DNA from 2 places in the Micromonospora sp. RV43 genome. Region 2 is predicted to be linked to the other one. Evidence: predicted binding sites of a transcription regulator. Region 2 holds the regulator's gene; the other holds the start of a gene.
What was found. Region 2 encodes HrcA, which represses chaperone genes, less so after heat shock. Its sites were predicted from a motif close to GGTTNGCACNCTCNNNNNGAGNGTGCNAACC; they were not measured.
Positions count from the first base shown of each region.

Region 1: the regulator HrcA is predicted to act here: its motif matches at 5,128-5,158, upstream of groES (co-chaperone GroES).

Region 1 is NZ_LEKG01000011.1:62-8,168, reverse strand. Features, by position in the region: gene ABD52_RS04650 (sugar ABC transporter permease) at 1-1,049, opposite strand, end outside; gene ABD52_RS04645 (ATP-binding cassette domain-containing protein) at 1,046-1,858, opposite strand; gene ABD52_RS04640 (sugar ABC transporter substrate-binding protein) at 1,962-3,065, opposite strand; gene ybaK (Cys-tRNA(Pro) deacylase) at 3,269-3,748, opposite strand; gene ABD52_RS04630 (methyltransferase domain-containing protein) at 3,804-5,036, opposite strand; gene groES (co-chaperone GroES) at 5,291-5,605, shown strand; gene groL (chaperonin GroEL) at 5,676-7,319, shown strand; partial or broken gene ABD52_RS04615 (molybdopterin-binding oxidoreductase) at 7,443-8,107, shown strand, end outside.
Region 2 is NZ_LEKG01000030.1:7,134-15,240, forward strand. Features, by position in the region: gene ABD52_RS10290 (sugar ABC transporter substrate-binding protein) at 1-2, shown strand, start outside; gene ABD52_RS10295 (carbohydrate ABC transporter permease) at 1-985, shown strand, start outside; gene ABD52_RS10300 (carbohydrate ABC transporter permease) at 982-1,815, shown strand; gene ABD52_RS10305 (hypothetical protein) at 1,829-2,689, opposite strand; gene ABD52_RS10310 (enoyl-CoA hydratase-related protein) at 2,803-3,588, opposite strand; gene hemW (radical SAM family heme chaperone HemW) at 3,608-4,831, shown strand; gene ABD52_RS38205 (DUF4870 domain-containing protein) at 4,871-5,482, opposite strand; gene hrcA (heat-inducible transcriptional repressor HrcA) at 5,715-6,737, shown strand; gene dnaJ (molecular chaperone DnaJ) at 6,811-7,956, shown strand; gene ABD52_RS10335 (16S rRNA (uracil(1498)-N(3))-methyltransferase) at 7,958-8,107, shown strand, end outside.

The DNA.
Region 1 (8,107 bases), on a different contig from region 2:
GCCGCGCCCACGGCGTAGAGCAGTACGTTACTGCCCCCGGTGTTGGGGTCGACCGAGTTGGCCCGGCTGGCGGCCACGATGCCGCCGATCGCGGCCATCGAGGAGCAGATGATGAACACGGAGATGCGGATCCGGTCGACGTTGATGCCGGCCCGGCGGGCCGCCTCGGCGTTGCCGCCGACCGCGTAGATGTGCCGCCCGTAGCTGGTGCGCTGGAGCACGAACGTCCAGACGACGAGCAGGATCGCGATGATCGGCACCACGATCGGCACGCCCTTGAGCGAGACGACGAGCACGTTGCGGCTGCGCTCCAGGTTGAGCACGTAGACCGCCACGCCGAGGATCACGGCCAGACCGGCGATCCGCGCGGCGACCACCGCGATCGGGTCGGTGAGCAGGCCGCGGGCGGCACGGTTGCGGTGCCGCAGCAACTGCACGGCCGCGTACCCGACGACGGCGACGGCTGCGAGCGACCAGCCCAGCACGGGCGAGAGGTTGCGGTTGGCGATCGCGACGAGCACGTCGTCCCGGACCGCGATGTTGGCGCCCTCGTCCATGAGCGTCAGCACCACGCCCTGAAAGGCCAGGAACCCGGCGAGCGTGACCACGAAGGAGGGGATGCCGACCTTGGCGACCAGCAGGCCCAGCACGGTGCCGATCACCACACCGGTGACGACGGCGGAGAGCACCGCCACGTACCAGGGGTAGCCGAGCACTGTCACCACGTTGGCCAGGATCGCGGCGCAGACGCCGCTGGCGAAGCCGGCGGAGAGGTCGATCTCGCCGAGCAGCAGGACGAAGACCAGACCCATCGCGATGAGCGTGACCGCCGCGCCCTGGGTGAACAGGTTCGCCAGGTTGCCGGCGGTGAAGAACGACGGGCGGGCGATCGAGAAGCCCACCGCCAGCGTCACGAGCATGACCACAGCGGGGAGCGCACCGATGTCGCCGCCGCGTACCCGGCGCCAGTAGTTGTTCACGTGGCTGCCGACGGTCGGTGTCGGGGTGACGCCGGCCGGGCCTTCCTTCTTCACGACGATGGCGGTCATCGGACGGCTCCTGGAGTGGTGTCGGCGGGCGCGGCGCCGTTGCCGCCCGGCTCGCCGGTGAGGCCGAGGCTGCCGGAGCGGCCGGCGGTGATCAGCTCGACCACCTGCGAGTGGGTGATGTCGGTGGTCTTCACCTGGGCGACCATCTGGCCGAGGTAGAGCGCGGCGATCCGGTCGGAGACGGCGAAGACGTCGTTCATGTTGTGCGAGATGAGCACCACGGCCAGGCCGTTGTCGGCCAGCCGGCGGACCAGCTCCAGCACCTGGGCGGTCTGCGCGACGCCGAGTGCGGCGGTCGGCTCGTCCAGGATGACGAGCCGGCTGTTCCAGAGCACGGCCTTGGCGATGGCCACGGTCTGCCGCTGGCCGCCGGAGAGGCTGGCCACGTGCTGGCGCAGCGACTTCACGGTGCGCACGCTCAGGCCGGCGAGCGTCTCGGCGGCCATCTGCTCCATGGTCGGCTCGTCGAGCACGATGCCGCTGCGCTTCTCCCGGCCGAGGAACATGTTCTGCACGATGTCGAGGTTGTCGCAGAGCGCGAGGTCCTGGTAGACGACCTCGATCCCGAGCGCGGCGGCGTCCCGAGGGCTGTTGATGGTCACCGGGCGGCCGTCGAAGACGAACTCGCCGGCATCGGTGGGGTGGATGCCACTGATGCACTTCACCAGGGTCGACTTGCCGGCGCCGTTGTCGCCGACCAGCGCGGTCACCTCGCCGGCGTGCGCGGCGAAGGCGACGTCACGCAGCACCTGGACGGGACCGAAGCTCTTGTCGATCCCGCGTAGCTCCAGCAGGGGGGTTGCGGACACGGGGTTCTCCTTTGGGCGGAGGGAGGTCTCGGATCCCGTCCGGCGCGGGCGCCGCCCGGCACGGGAAACCCCGTGCCGGGCGGCGCCGCCTGAGGCGGGTGGGTCAGCTCACGCCGGCGTCGGTGCAGAGCTTCGCGAAGGCACCGGTGCAGAGCTCTTCCTTGGTGACGTATCCGTCGGCCACCACGTCCTTGACGTTGTCCTTGTAGATGGCCTTGGGCTCCAGCAGCACCGACGGCACGTCCCGGCCGCCCTCCGGGTCCTTGACCGTCTGGCCGGTGTCCTTCGGCTCACCCTTGGCGAGCGCGATGGCCAGCTCGGCGGCGGCGTCCGCCTCCTTCTTGACCGCCTTGTAGACAGTCATGCACTGGTCACCGGCGAGGATGTTCTGCAGGCCCTCCTTGGTGGCGTCCTGACCGGTCACCGGAACCTTGCCGTTGAGCTTGTTCTTCTTCAGCACCGAGATGGCCGCGTTGCCGAGACCGTCGTTGGCGGCGAGCACGCCGTCGATCTTGCCGCCGGCCTTGGTCAGCTGCTGCTCGAAGATCGTGGCGGCCTGCGCGTTGTCCCAGGCCGGCACCGAGTCGTCGGCGACCTTGGTGTACTCCTTCGAGTCGAACTTCGGCTTGAGCACCGAGTCGTACCCGTTCTTGAACAGGGTGGCGTTGTTGTCGGTCGGCGAGCCGTTGAGGTACGCGATCGACGGGTTCTTGACGCCCTTGTCGGTCAGGCACTTGCTCAGGCCCTCGCCCTGGAGCTTGCCGACCGCCTCGTTGTCGAAGCTGACGTAGTACTGGGCGGAGCCGCCCAGGGTCAGCCGGTCGTAGTCGATGGTCGCGACGCCCTGCGACTTGGCCTTGTCGAGCACGGCTTTGCCGGTGCCGGAGTCCAGGTTGACGATCATCAGGACGTTGACGCCGTTGGTGATCATCTGGTCGGCGATGGTCTGGAACGCGGTCTTGTCGTTCTGCGCGTTCTGGATGTCGGACTCGACGCCGGCCGCGTCGAACGCCGCCTTGAGGTACTTGCGGTCCGCGCCCTCCCAGCGGGCGGAGGACTTGCTGTCCGGCAGGATCACGCCGATCTTCGGCTTCTTGGCGTTGGAGCCGCCGGCCTCGTCGGAAGAACCGCCGTTGTCACCGCAGGCGGCCATGCTGCCGGTCGCGAGAAGACCGACGGCCGCGAAGGTGAGGAAGCCCTTGCGCATGTGCAGGGTCCTTTCGGAGGTGGGGGAGTGGTGATGTTTTGTTGTGCCCGGCAACGTATTCCCCGCTTCCCATGCGCCGCAAGACTGCCGAGGTCAGAAGTTTGTTGGCGGCGGTAACAATTCAGCAACGCGGTTGTCACCCGCGGGACACCGCCGGGAGAGCGCGTTCCGGAAACGCTCCCATACGTACCGTCACGAGCCGCTCAGGCAGTGGCGATCGACGCCGTCGTCGCCCCGGTGAGCGCCACCAGATCCGTCGGCGCGAGCTGCACCTGCAACCCCCGGCGACCCGCCGAGACGTACACCGTCGGGTGCGTCAGCGCGGAGGCGTCGATGACAGTCGGTAGCCGCTTGCGCTGCCCGAGCGGGCTGATGCCGCCGCGGACGTATCCGGTCGCGCGCTCCGCCGTCGTGCGCTCCGCCATCGTCGCCCGCTTGCCGCCGGCCGCGGCGGCGAGCGCCTTCAGGTCCAGCTCGCCGGTCACCGGCACCACCGCCACCGTCAGCCCGCCGTCGACCTCGGTGACGAGCGACTTGAACACGCGCTCCGGCGCCACGCCGAGCGCGGTCGCCACGAGCGCGCCGTAGTTCGGCGCGTCCGGCGAGACGTCGTAGGTGTGGGTGCTGTGGGCGATCTTCCGCTTGCTCAGCAACGCGATCGCCGGAGTGCCAGGGCCCGCCACGGGCTCAAGCTAACCCGCGCGCCGCGACACCGCGAGCCGGAAACGTGAGCCGGGGTCAACCGCCGGGCGGAACCGGCCGGCAGACGAGCACAGTGGGGTCGCCGGCCACCCGGGTCAGCGCCAGACCGGCCGCCTCGTCGCCGGACAGCCGCAGGTCGCGGCGCAGCTTCTCCGGCTCCAGCGCCGAGCCGCGCTTACGGATCTCGACCCGGCCGACGCGCCGCTCCCGCAGCAGGGCGCGCAGCCGCTTCAGCGAGAACGGCAGCACGTCGGTGATCTCCAGGCAGCGGGCGAACGGCGTGGGCCGGGCCTCGTCGGCGTACAGGTAGGCGATCGACGGGTCGGCGAGCGTGGCGTCGAGGTCGGCGGCCAGCTCGGCGACCAGGTGCGCGCGCACCACCGCCGGGTCCGGGTCGTAGAGGAACCGCCGCACCGGTCCCACCGGCGCCTCCTGCGCACCGGTCCCGGTGAGGTGATAGGAAGGGCCCCTTTTGCTACCGGAGGCGTTAAGAAGGGGCCCTTCCTTCTCGCGCAGCAGGGTGGCGCGGCGTGGGACCTCGGCCAGCTCGCCGCACCAGAGCGCGGCCTCGACCAGGTCGCCGTCCACGCTCACCCACTCCGCCTCGGCGCCGGCCGGGATCAGCGCGTGGTCCAGCCCGGGCGCCACCTTCACCACTGTGCGCGGCACGCGCGCGGCCAGGCCGGTGACGAAGTCCCACGGCGGCGAGTAGGCGTTCGGGTCGAACACACGCCGCCCGGTGCCGGCCCGCCGCCGCGCCGGATCGCAGAACACGGCGTCGACCCCTGTCGCGTCGAACGCCGTGGCGTCACCGCGCTCGACAGTCACCAGGTCGGCCAGCCCGGCCGCCTCGGCGTTCGCGGCGGCCATCGCGGCGGTCACCGGGTCGGCCTCCACCGCGTACACCCGGATGCCGGCGCGGGCCGCGGCGAGCGCGTCGGCCCCCAGCCCGCACCCCAGGTCGGCCAGCGTGGTCACACCCGTGGCCCGCAGCCGCGCGGCGCGCCGGTCGGCGACCGCGCGGCGGGTGGCCTGCTCCAGCCCGGCCCGGGTGAGGAACATCCCGGCCGCCGCCGCGCCGAACTTGCCGGCGGCCCGGCGGCGCAGCTCCGCCTGGGTGAGTGCGGCCGCCGCGAGCCCGCCGGGAATCCCGGCCGAACGCAGCGCGGCCGCCGCCGCCAGCGGGTCGCCGCCGGCCACCCGTTCGGCCGCGGCGAGCGCGGCCGACCCCTCGGGGGTACGCAGCGCGGTGAGCTGGTCGAGATCCACGCGCTCATTCTCCCGGCCCGGTTCCGGCGCGACACGGAGGGCGACGCGTTGGCACTCTCCTTGACGGAGTGCTAGCCGAGGAATAACCTGCGATTAGCACTCTCACCCTGAGGGTGCCAACGCCCGAGCCTCGTGCCCGGGGGTTGAGCGCCAGGCGGACCGGCACCCGCGACGACGGCCCCGCCCGGTGGCATGTGGCAGATTGACGCTGGTCGGCATGCCGGCCGGCAACGACACCAAGTACCCGGGAGGGTATGCCCGTGACTACCGCGACCAAGGTTGCGATCAAGCCGCTCGAGGACCGCATCGTGGTCCAGGCGAACGAGGCCGAGACCACCACCGCCTCGGGCATCGTGATCCCCGACACCGCCAAGGAGAAGCCGCAGGAGGGCACCGTCCTCGCTGTCGGCCCGGGCCGGATCGACGACAAGGGCAACCGCGTGCCGATCGACGTGAAGGTCGGCGACACCGTCCTCTACTCGAAGTACGGCGGCACCGAGGTCAAGTACGCCGGCGAGGAGTACCTGGTGCTCTCCGCCCGCGACGTCCTCGCGGTCATCGAGAAGTAAGCAACCGATCAGTGTCGTTGCCCCGGTCCGGCTCGCCGGGCCGGGGCGACGTCGCTTCGAAGGGATACTGATGGCGAAGATCCTCAGCTTCTCGGACGACGCCCGGCACCTGCTCGAGCACGGTGTCAACGCCCTCGCGGACGCGGTGAAGGTCACCCTCGGCCCGCGCGGGCGCAACGTCGTCCTGGACAAGAAGTTCGGTGCGCCCACGATCACCAACGACGGCGTGACCATCGCCAAGGAGATCGAGCTCACCAACCCGTACGAGAACCTCGGCGCGCAGCTGGTCAAGGAGGTGGCGACCAAGACCAACGACGTCGCCGGCGACGGGACCACCACCGCCACCGTGCTGGCCCAGGCCATGGTCCGCGAGGGCCTGCGCAACGTGGCCGCCGGCACCAACCCGACCGGCCTGAAGCGAGGCATCGACGCGGCGGCCGCCAAGGTCTCCGAGGCGCTGCTCGGCAAGGCCGTCGAGGTCGCCGGCAAGGAGTCGATCGCGCACGTCGCGACCGTCTCCGCGCAGGACGCCGCCATCGGCGACCTGATCGCCGAGGCGATGGAGAAGGTGGGCCGCGACGGCGTCATCACCGTCGAGGAGGGCTCCGCGCTCACCACCGAGCTGGAGGTGACCGAGGGTCTCCAGTTCGACAAGGGCTTCATCTCGCCGAACTTCGTCACCGACCTGGAGGCGCAGGAGGCGGTCCTGGAGGACCCGTACATCCTGATCACCACCCAGAAGATCTCGGCGATCGAGGAGCTGCTGCCGCTGCTGGAGAAGGTTCTCCAGAACAACAAGCCGCTGCTCATCGTCGCCGAGGACGTCGAGGGCCAGGCCCTGTCCACGCTCGTGGTCAACGCGCTGCGCAAGACCGTCAAGGTCTGCGCCGTCAAGGCCCCCGGCTTCGGCGACCGCCGCAAGGCGATGCTCCAGGACATGGCGATCCTGACCGGCGCCGAGCTGGTCGCCCCGGAGCTGGGCTACAAGCTCGACCAGGTCGGCCTGGAGGTGCTCGGCACCGCCCGTCGCGTCGTGGTCGACAAGGAGAACACCACAGTCGTCGACGGTGGCGGGCAGGCCTCCGAGGTCGCCGACCGGGTCGCGCAGATCCGCAAGGAGATCGAGGCCTCCGACTCCGAGTGGGACCGGGAGAAGCTGGCCGAGCGGCTGGCGAAGCTCTCCGGCGGCATCGCCGTGATCAAGGTCGGCGCGGCCACCGAGGTCGAGATGAAGGAGCGCAAGCACCGCATCGAGGACGCCATCGCCGCGACCAAGGCCGCGGTCGAGGAGGGCACGGTCCCGGGTGGCGGTGCCGCCCTGGCCCAGATCCTGCCGGCGCTCGACGATGACCTGGGCTTCACCGGTGACGAGAAGGTCGGCGTCTCGATCGTGCGCAAGGCGCTCGTCGAGCCGCTGCGCTGGATCGCCCAGAACGCCGGCCACGACGGCTACGTGGTGGTGCAGAAGGTCGTCGCCCAGGACTGGGGTCACGGCCTCGACGCCGCCACCGGCGAGTACGTCGACCTGGCCAAGTCCGGCATCATCGACCCGGTGAAGGTGACCCGCAACGCGGTCAGCAACGCCGCCTCGATCGCGGGCCTGCTGCTCACCACCGAGAGCCTCGTGGTGGAGAAGCCGGCCGAGCCGGAGCCGGCCGCCGGTGGGCACGGCCACTCGCACGGTCACGGCCACCAGCACGGCCCGGGCTTCTGACCCGACCGCACGGCCCGACGTCAGGGCACACCGCCGACCCGGTGGTGTGCCCTGACGCGTATGCCCTTACGGAACGCTGACGACATTGGCAGCCGGGCCGGCGGGTCGACCAGACTGGACGCCGTGAGCACCCTCTCCCGCCGCCGCGCGGCACTGGCCGGTGTCGTCGCCGCCGTGGTGGCACTCGGTACCGCCGAGCCCGTGGCGGTCCTGACCGGTCCCCGGTCCGCGCCGCTCGTCGCCGTCGGCGGACTCGTCGTCGACCTGGTGCCCGAGCCGGTCAAGCAGTTCGCCATCGACGTCTTCGGCACGTACGACAAGATCGCCCTGCTGGTCGGGACGGCGCTGCTGCTGGCCGCCTTCGGGGCGCTGCTCGGCCTGGCGGCGGCCCGGCGGCTGGTGGTCGGCCTGGCCGGCGTCGCCGCGTTCGCCGTGCTCGGTGTCGCGGCCGCGCTGACCCGGGCCGGCGCGAACGCGTTCGACGCGCTGCCCTCCCTGGTCGGCGGCGGACTCGGCGCGCTGACGCTCTGGGCGTTCGTGGCCGGACCGCTGGGCGCCGGCCCGGCACGCCGGGAGCAGGCCGGGCGCGACCGGGCCGACGCGGCGGACCGGCCGCCGTCGACGCCGCCTCCGGCGGTCGCCGCGCTTGCGGGGGAGGAGAAGACCCCGGGCGGCTGGGAGCCGGTACGGCACGACGATGACGCGGAGTCGCGGCGGCGGTTCCTGCGCGGCGCCGGGCTGCTCACCGGCGCTGCGGCGGTGGCCGGGCTGGGCGGGCACTGGCTGGC
Region 2 (8,107 bases):
GACCACGCTGACCGAGGCCACCGGCGAGGCCGCCGCGCGGGAGACCCCCGCGCGGCGGCGCCGTCGCCGGGTGGACCACCTTCCGTACCTGCTCCTCCTGCCCTGCCTGGCGATCATCGCCGTGCTGCTGCTCTGGCCGCTCGGCCAGGTCGTGTGGATGTCCTTCCACAAGCTGGACAGCGTCCGGCAGTTGCGCGGCGACCGCGAGTGGCCGTGGGTCGGCCTGGCCAACTACGCGCAGATCCTCGGCGACCCGTTCTTCCGTACGGTGCTGCGCAACACGGTGCTGTTCGCGCTCGCCAACGTGGCGCTCACGATGATCCTCGGCACGCTGGTCGGGCTGCTGCTCAACCGCCTGGGCAAGAAGATGGCCACGTTCGTGGCGAGCTGCGTGATGCTCGCCTGGGCCACCCCGGCGCTGACCGGCACCATCGTCTGGAAGTGGATCTTCGACGACACGAGCGGCCTGGTCACCTGGCTGTTCAACAAGCTCCCGGACGGGCTCTCGACGGCGCTGTTCGGGCGCAGCGACTGGACCGGGTACGGCTGGTTCAACGACCCGCTGCTGTTCTTCGCCATCCTGACGCTCGTGGTGGTCTGGCACTCGTTCCCGTTCATCGCGGTGAGCGTCCTGGCCGGGCTCAAGAGCGTGCCGACGGAGTTGCAGGAGGCGGCCCGGGTCGACGGCGCCGGGCCGTGGAAGGTCTTCTGGTCGGTGACGTTCCCGGTCCTGCGGCCGGTCTTCGGCATCCTCGTGGTGCTCTCCACGATCTGGGACTTCAAGGTCTTCACCCAGCAGTTCGTGCTGGCCGGCGGCACCCAGGACCGGTCCACGTTCATGCTGTCGATCTACTCGTACGCGGAGGCGTTCTCACCACCGCCCAAGTACGGCCTCGGCTCGGCCATCGCGGTCATCCTCACCGTGATCCTGCTCGTGGTGACCGCCCTGTACGTCCGCATGGTGCTGCGGCAGGAGGACGAATGATGAAGAAGATCGCCCTCAACGGCGCGGGCCTGCTGGTCGCGCTCTTCGCCGCGTTCCCGGTCTACTGGATGGTGGCGACCTCGCTGAAGCCCAACCGGGAGATCTTCTCGTCCACCCCCCGGCCGATGCCGGCGGAGCCGACGCTGGAGCACTACCGGGAGATCCTCACCGGCAATCTGATCCCGGGCGTCACGTTCGCCGACTTCTTCCTCAACAGCGCCCTCGTCGCGCTGGCGACGGTGCTGCTGAGCGGGCTGGTCGCGCTGCTCGCCGCGACCGCTGTGGCCCGGTTCCGGTTCAAGCTGCGCACCACGTTCCTGATCATGCTGCTGGTGGTGCAGATGATCCCGCTGGAGGCGCTGGTCATCCCGCTGTTCCTGATGATCCAGCGGCTCGGCCTCTACAACACGCTGCCCAGCCTGATCCTCACGTACCTCGGCTTCTCGCTGCCGTTCGCGGTCTGGATGCTGCGCGGCTTCGTCGCCGCGGTGCCGAAGGAACTGGAGGAGGCCGCCGCGATCGACGGCGCCAGCCGGGCCCAGACGTTCCGCAAGGTGCTGTTCCCGCTCGTCGCGCCCGGCCTGGTCGCCACCAGCATCTTCTCGTTCATCACCGCGTGGAACGAGCTGATCTTCGCGCTGACCTTCATCAACGACCAGCAGAAGTACACGCTGCCGGTGGCCATGACGTTCTTCTTCGGCCGGGACGACACCGCCTGGGGCTCGGTGATGGCGGCGTCCACGCTGTTCACCCTGCCGGTGATCGTCTTCTTCCTGCTGGTGCAGCGCCGGATGGTCTCCGGCCTCGTCGCGGGAGCCGTGAAGGGCTGACCCGGCGGGCCGGTCAGGCCGCGGCGAACACCTCGGCCCGCACCTCGGTGGCCGGGTCGCCCTTCACCCGGGCCCAGGAGCCCTGCGCGGCGGTCCACTCCAGGTTGCCGAAGCGGACCTTCTTCACGCCGTGATCGTCGGCGTGCGAGACCAGCCAGTGCGCGTACCGCCAGCCGTTGCGGTCGTCGCCCGCCGGCACGGTGAGCGCGGTCAGGTCCGTCGCAGTGGCCAGCCGGGGCAGCCCCCAGTCCAGCGACAGGCTCTCCAGCACGGCGCTGGCGGCAGCCGGCCCGCGCATCGTCGGCGGCGAGCTGACCGTGCAGGCCACCGCGCCGGTCGCGTGGCCGAGCAACGCGCGGGTGAGGACCTCCGACTCGTCCGCCCACTTCTGGTACGCCTCGGGGAACGCCGACCGCTGCACCCGCTGGGCGGCGTCGGTGATCCGCATCCGCTCCCAGCCCTTGACCTTCTTCAGCGCGGCGTAGAACTTGTTCGCCGCGTACCGCGGGTCCTGGATCTCCTCCGGGCTGCCCCAGCCCTGGCTCGGGCGCTGCTGGAACAGGCCGAGCGAGTCGCGGTCGCCGTGGGCGATGTTGCGCAGGTGCGACTCCTGGTAGGCGGTCGCCAGCGCCACCACCACCGCCCGCTCGGGCATCCGGCGCTGCATCCCGATGGCCGCGATGGTGGCCGCGTTCGCCATCTGGTCGGCGCCGAGCACCACCTCGCCGTCGGCCTTCACGGTGCAGGTCCGGCTGGCCAGGGGGAGCCGCAGGTGCTCGCCGAACTGCTTGGTCACGACGTAGACCGCGAGCAGTGCCAGCACGCACACCGCCACCCCAGATGCCACGATCGCCGCTCGCGTCCGCACCCGCACCCCCTGTCCCGACAGTCCGACAAGCGTACGTCCCACCCGCCACGGCGGGTCTCGGCCGACCGGCGGGCCCCACCTCGGCCGCAATGGGGCTCCCGCGGGGCCCGCCGCGAACCTCAGTCTCCGGCGGGCACCCAGGCGGCGGGACGCTTCTCCCGGAACGCCATGACGCCCTCGCGTCCCTCGTCGGAGAGGAAGTACCCGGTCGACAGGGCGGCCAACTCGGCGATCTCGGCCCGCAGGTCGGGACCGGCGGGCCGGCGCAGCAGCTCCTTCGCCCCGGCCAGCGCCCCCGGGGCGCCCTTCACCAGCGAGGCGCAGTAGCGCTCGACGGCGGCGTCCAGCTCGTCGGCCGGCACCGCTGCGGTGACCAGGCCGATCTCGGCGGCGCGGCGGCCGTCGAACGTGTCGCCGGTCAGGTACAGCTCGGCGGCGGCCCGCTGGCCCAGCCGGGGCAGCACGGTCGCCGAGATCACCGCCGGGATCACGCCGATCCGCACCTCGGTGAACGCGAACGTCGCCTCCTGCGCGCAGACCGCCAGGTCGGCGGCGGCGATCAGGCCCAGTCCACCGGCCCGGGCCGGCCCGGCGATCTTCGCCACCACCGGCTTCGGGCACTCCCGCACCGCCACCAGCACGTCGCCGAGCATCCCGGCGGGCACCGTGCCGCTGGCGTACGCGGCGGCTGTCTCCTTCAGGTCGGCGCCGGAGCAGAAGACCGGGCCGGTGTGGTCGAGCACGATCGCGCGTACCGCGTCGTCGGCGACCGCGTCGGCCAGCCCGGCCAGCAGCTGGGTCATCAGGGGCGTCGAGAGCGCGTTGCGATTGTGCGGGCTGTCCAGGGTGAGGGTGGTCACCCCACGGGCCGTGGCGACTCGCACGAGAGCGTCCGGAGAGGTCATGCCGGGCACACTAGTGGCCATGCCCGGCGTCCTTCCAGAAGGCGAACCCGTCCCGCGCGACGGATCGCTGCCCGCCACCGCCCGTCGCGCCGTCGGCGCGCGCGGCTTCGGCGTGTACGTCCACGTGCCGTTCTGCGCCAGCCGGTGCGGTTACTGCGACTTCAACACGTACACCGCCTCGGAGCTGGGCGGCGGGGCGAGCCGGGAGACGTACGCCGACTCGGTGCTGGCCGAACTGGCGCTGGCCGCCCGGGTGCTGGGCGACTCGCCGCCACCCCGGGTCGACACGGTCTTCGTCGGCGGCGGCACGCCCACCCTGCTGCCCGCCGACGACCTGGCCCGGATCCTCGACGGCATCGACCGCGTCTGGGGGCTGGCCGCCGACGCCGAGGTGACTACCGAGGCCAACCCCGAGTCGGTGAGCCCGGAGTCGCTCAAGACGCTGCGGGCCGCCGGGTACACCCGGATCTCGCTCGGCATGCAGTCCGCCGCGCCGGGGGTGCTCGCGGTGCTGGACCGGCGGCACAGCGCGGGCCGGGCCACCGCCGCCGCGCTGGAGGCGCGCGACGCCGGGTTCGAGCACGTGAACCTGGACCTGATCTACGGCACGCCGGGCGAGACCGCAGACGACTTCGCCGCCTCGCTGGCCCAGGTGGTCGACGCGGGCGTGGACCACGTCAGCGCGTACGCCCTGATCGTGGAGGATGGCACCCGGCTGGCCGCGCGGATGCGCCGCGGCGAGCTGCCGTACCCCTCCGACGACGTGGCGGCGGACCGCTACCTGGCTGCGGAGGCCGCGCTCGGCGAGGCCGGCTTCTCCTGGTACGAGGTGTCGAACTGGGCCCGGTCGGCGGCGGCGGCGTGCCGGCACAACCTGCTCTACTGGACCGGCGCCGACTGGTGGGGCCTGGGCCCGGGGGCGCACAGCCACGTCGGCGGCGTGCGGTGGTGGAACGTCAAGCACCCGAGCGCGTACGCGGCCCGGCTGGCCGAGGGCGCCTCGCCCGCGCTGGCCCGGGAGCAGCTCACCCCGGACGAGCAGCACATGGAGGACGTGATGCTGCGGGTGCGGCTCGCCTCCGGGCTGCCGCTGGACGTGCTGGACGAGCCCGGCCGGGCGGGCGCCGAGCGGGCCCGGGACGCCGGGCTGCTCGACGCCGGGGCGTACGCGCGAGGGCTTGTGGTGCTGACACTGCGCGGCCGGCTGCTGGCCGACGCGGTGGTACGCGACCTGCTGCCGTGACCGGCACCGGCCGGCCGCCCCCTCGGCCGGCCGGCGGTGTCACTTGATGAAGTTGTAGGTCATCGGGTAGCGGTAGAGCACACCCTCGTTGGCCTTGACCCCGCCGATGATTCCGAAGATCAGCGGCACCAGCCAGACCAGCATCGGGACGAAGAACAGGATCCCGCAGGTGATGACCGTGATCACCCAGGCGAGCACGCTGGCGATGGCCCAGGTGATCTGGAAGTTCAGCGCCGCGACCGCGTGGGCGCGGACCGTCGGCGACTGCTGACCACGGGTCATCATCGCGATCAGCGGGGCGACCCAGCCGAGCAGACCGCCGCCGACGATGACACCCGCGGCGCCACCGAAGTGCGCCACCAGGGCCCACGTCTTCTCGTCGTTGTTGGCGTACGCGGCGGGGCCGTACCCGCCACCGGCGGGGTAGCCGGCGCCGTAGCCGGGCGTGCCGCCCGGCGGAGGGTAACCACCGGGGGGCGGGTAGCCGCCCGGAGGGGGATAGTCACCGGGCGGGGGATAGCCGCCGGCGCCCGGCGCCCCGGACAGTGGAGCGGTGGGCGGTTCGCTGCCCGGCGACGAGCCGTAGGGCGCCGACGGGTCGGGCTGGGGGCCGGAGTCCCCTGCCCCTGGAGGGCGAGGAGGTTCTGTCATGGTCGCCACGGTAGGGGCACCGGTCAACTCGCACCAGAGCGACACAGACCGACGATGACCGGCTGTTCGGCCCTGGTGGGCGGCGCTGTGTGGTGGGCCGCACCGCAGGTCCGTCGGGCGATCATCGCGCCGGCGGGGGTGCCGACGTAGACTGGCACTCGCTACAGTCGAGTGCCAGCCGCCCGGCGGATGCCGCGTGCCGGCCCGGCCGAGGTGCGTCAGGAGGTGGGGAATGGGTCTCGACGACCGCAAACTCGCCGTGCTGCGCGCGATCGTCGAGGACTACGTCGCCACGCAGGAACCGGTCGGCAGCAAGGCCCTGGTCGAGCGGCACCAGCTCGGCGTCTCGCCGGCCACCGTGCGCAACGACATGGCGGTGCTGGAGGAGGAGGGCTACATCCGGCAGCCGCACACCAGCGCCGGCCGGGTGCCCACCGACCGCGGCTACCGCCTCTTCGTCGACCGGCTGTCCCGGGTCAAGCCGCTCAGCCCGGCCGAACGCCGGGCGATCGAGCGCTTCCTGGTCGGCGCCGTCGACCTGGACGACGTGGTGCACCGCACGGTCCGGCTGCTCGCCCAGCTCACCCGGCAGGTGGCAGTGGTGCAGTACCCGAGCCTGGCCCGCTCCAAGGTGCGCCACCTGGAGCTGGTGCCGATCTCCACCACCCGGCTCATGGTCGTCATGATCGCCGACACCGGCCGGGTCGAGCAGCGGCTGGTCGAGCTGCCCGCCCCGGTGCCCGCCGACGACGTGACCGACCTGCGCCGGCTGGTGAACGAGAAGCTCGTCGGCAGCCAGCTCGCCGAGACGCCGCCGCTGGTGGAGGCGCTCGTCGAGGAGTCCGCGCCGCATCTGCGCCCGGCCATGACCACGCTCTCCACCGTGTTGCTGGAGACGCTCGTGGAACGGCACGAGGAGCGCCTCGCGCTGGCCGGACAGGCCAACCTCACCCGGGGCGGCCTGCTCGACTTCCAGGGCTCGCTGCGGCCCATCCTGGAAGCGCTCGAAGAAGAGGTCGTGCTGCTCAAGCTGATCGGTGAGACGGAGCCGAGCACCACCCGGGTGCTCATCGGCGACGAGAACGAATTCGACAACCTGCGGGCCGCCTCGGTGGTCAGCACCGGCTACGGACCGGGCAGCACGATCGTCGGTGGACTCGGCGTGCTCGGGCCGACCCGGATGGACTACCCCGGCAATATCGCCATGGTGAGGGCCGTGGCACGCTACGTGGGCGAACTGCTGGCCCAGAACTGACCAGTCAGGGCCGACGGCCGGTTCCGGCCGACGACCGGAGCGACGCGAGACGAACATGAGGACACCTAACGCAGTGGCCAGGGACTACTACGGCATTCTCGGCGTGAGCCGGGACGCCTCCGACGACGAGATCAAGCGCGCCTACCGCAAGCTGGCGCGGCAGTTCCACCCGGACGTCAATCCGGACCCGGAGGCCCAGGAGAAGTTCAAGGACATCAACGCCGCGTACGAGGTCCTCTCGGACGACCGGAAGCGGCAGATCGTCGACCTGGGTGGCGACCCGCTCGCGCCGGGCGGCGGCGGCATGGGCGGTCCAGGCGGCCCGGGCGGCGCCGGTCCGTTCGTCGGCTTCCAGGACATCATGGACGCGTTCTTCGGCGGCGCCGCGGGCGGCAGCCGGGGGCCGCGTCCGCGTACCCGCCCCGGTGCGGACGCGATCCTGCGCCTGGAGCTGGACCTCAACGAGACCGCGTTCGGCGTCGAGGCGCCGATCACCGTCGACACCGCCGTGCTCTGCACCACCTGCTCCGGCGCCGGCACCGCCGCCGGCACCCACCTGGCCACCTGCGAGGCGTGCGGCGGCCGGGGCGAGGTGCAGTCGGTGCAGCGGACGTTCCTCGGCCAGGTGGTCTCCGCCCGGCCGTGCACCGTCTGCCAGGGCTACGGCACCACCATCCCGCACCCCTGCCCGACCTGCGCCGGTGACGGCCGGGTGCGCACCCGCCGCTCGCTCACCGTGAAGATCCCGGCCGGGGTCGAGGACGGCATGCGGATCCGCCTGGCCCAGCAGGGCGAGGTCGGCCCGGGTGGCGGCACCGCCGGTGACCTCTACGTCGAGATCCACGAGCGGCCGCACGACGTCTACTCCCGCAAGGGCGACGACCTGCACTGCCGGGTCACCGTGCCGATGACCGCGGCCGCGCTGGGCACCCGGCTGACCATCAAGACGCTGGACAGCGAGGAGACGGTCGACGTCAAGCCCGGCACCCAGCCCGGAAGCACGATGCGGCTGCGCGCCCGGGGCGTACCGCACCTGCGCGGCACCGGCCGGGGTGACCTCTACGTGCACCTGGACGTGCGTACCCCGACCAAGCTCGACGCCGACCAGGAGCGGATGCTGCGCGACTTCGCCAAGACCCGCGGCGAGGAGGTCGCCGAGCTGACCAAGCAGGGCGGGTTCTTCTCCCGGATGCGCGACGCCTTCAACGGGCACGCCTGAGGTGTCCGCCCCGCTGTTCCTGGTCGAGGCGCTGCCCACCGGTGACACGCTGACGCTCGACGGCCCGGAGGGCCACCACGCGGCCACCGTGCAGCGGCTGCGCGCCGGCGAGGAACTGGTGCTCGCCGACGGCCGGGGCGGCACCGCCGCC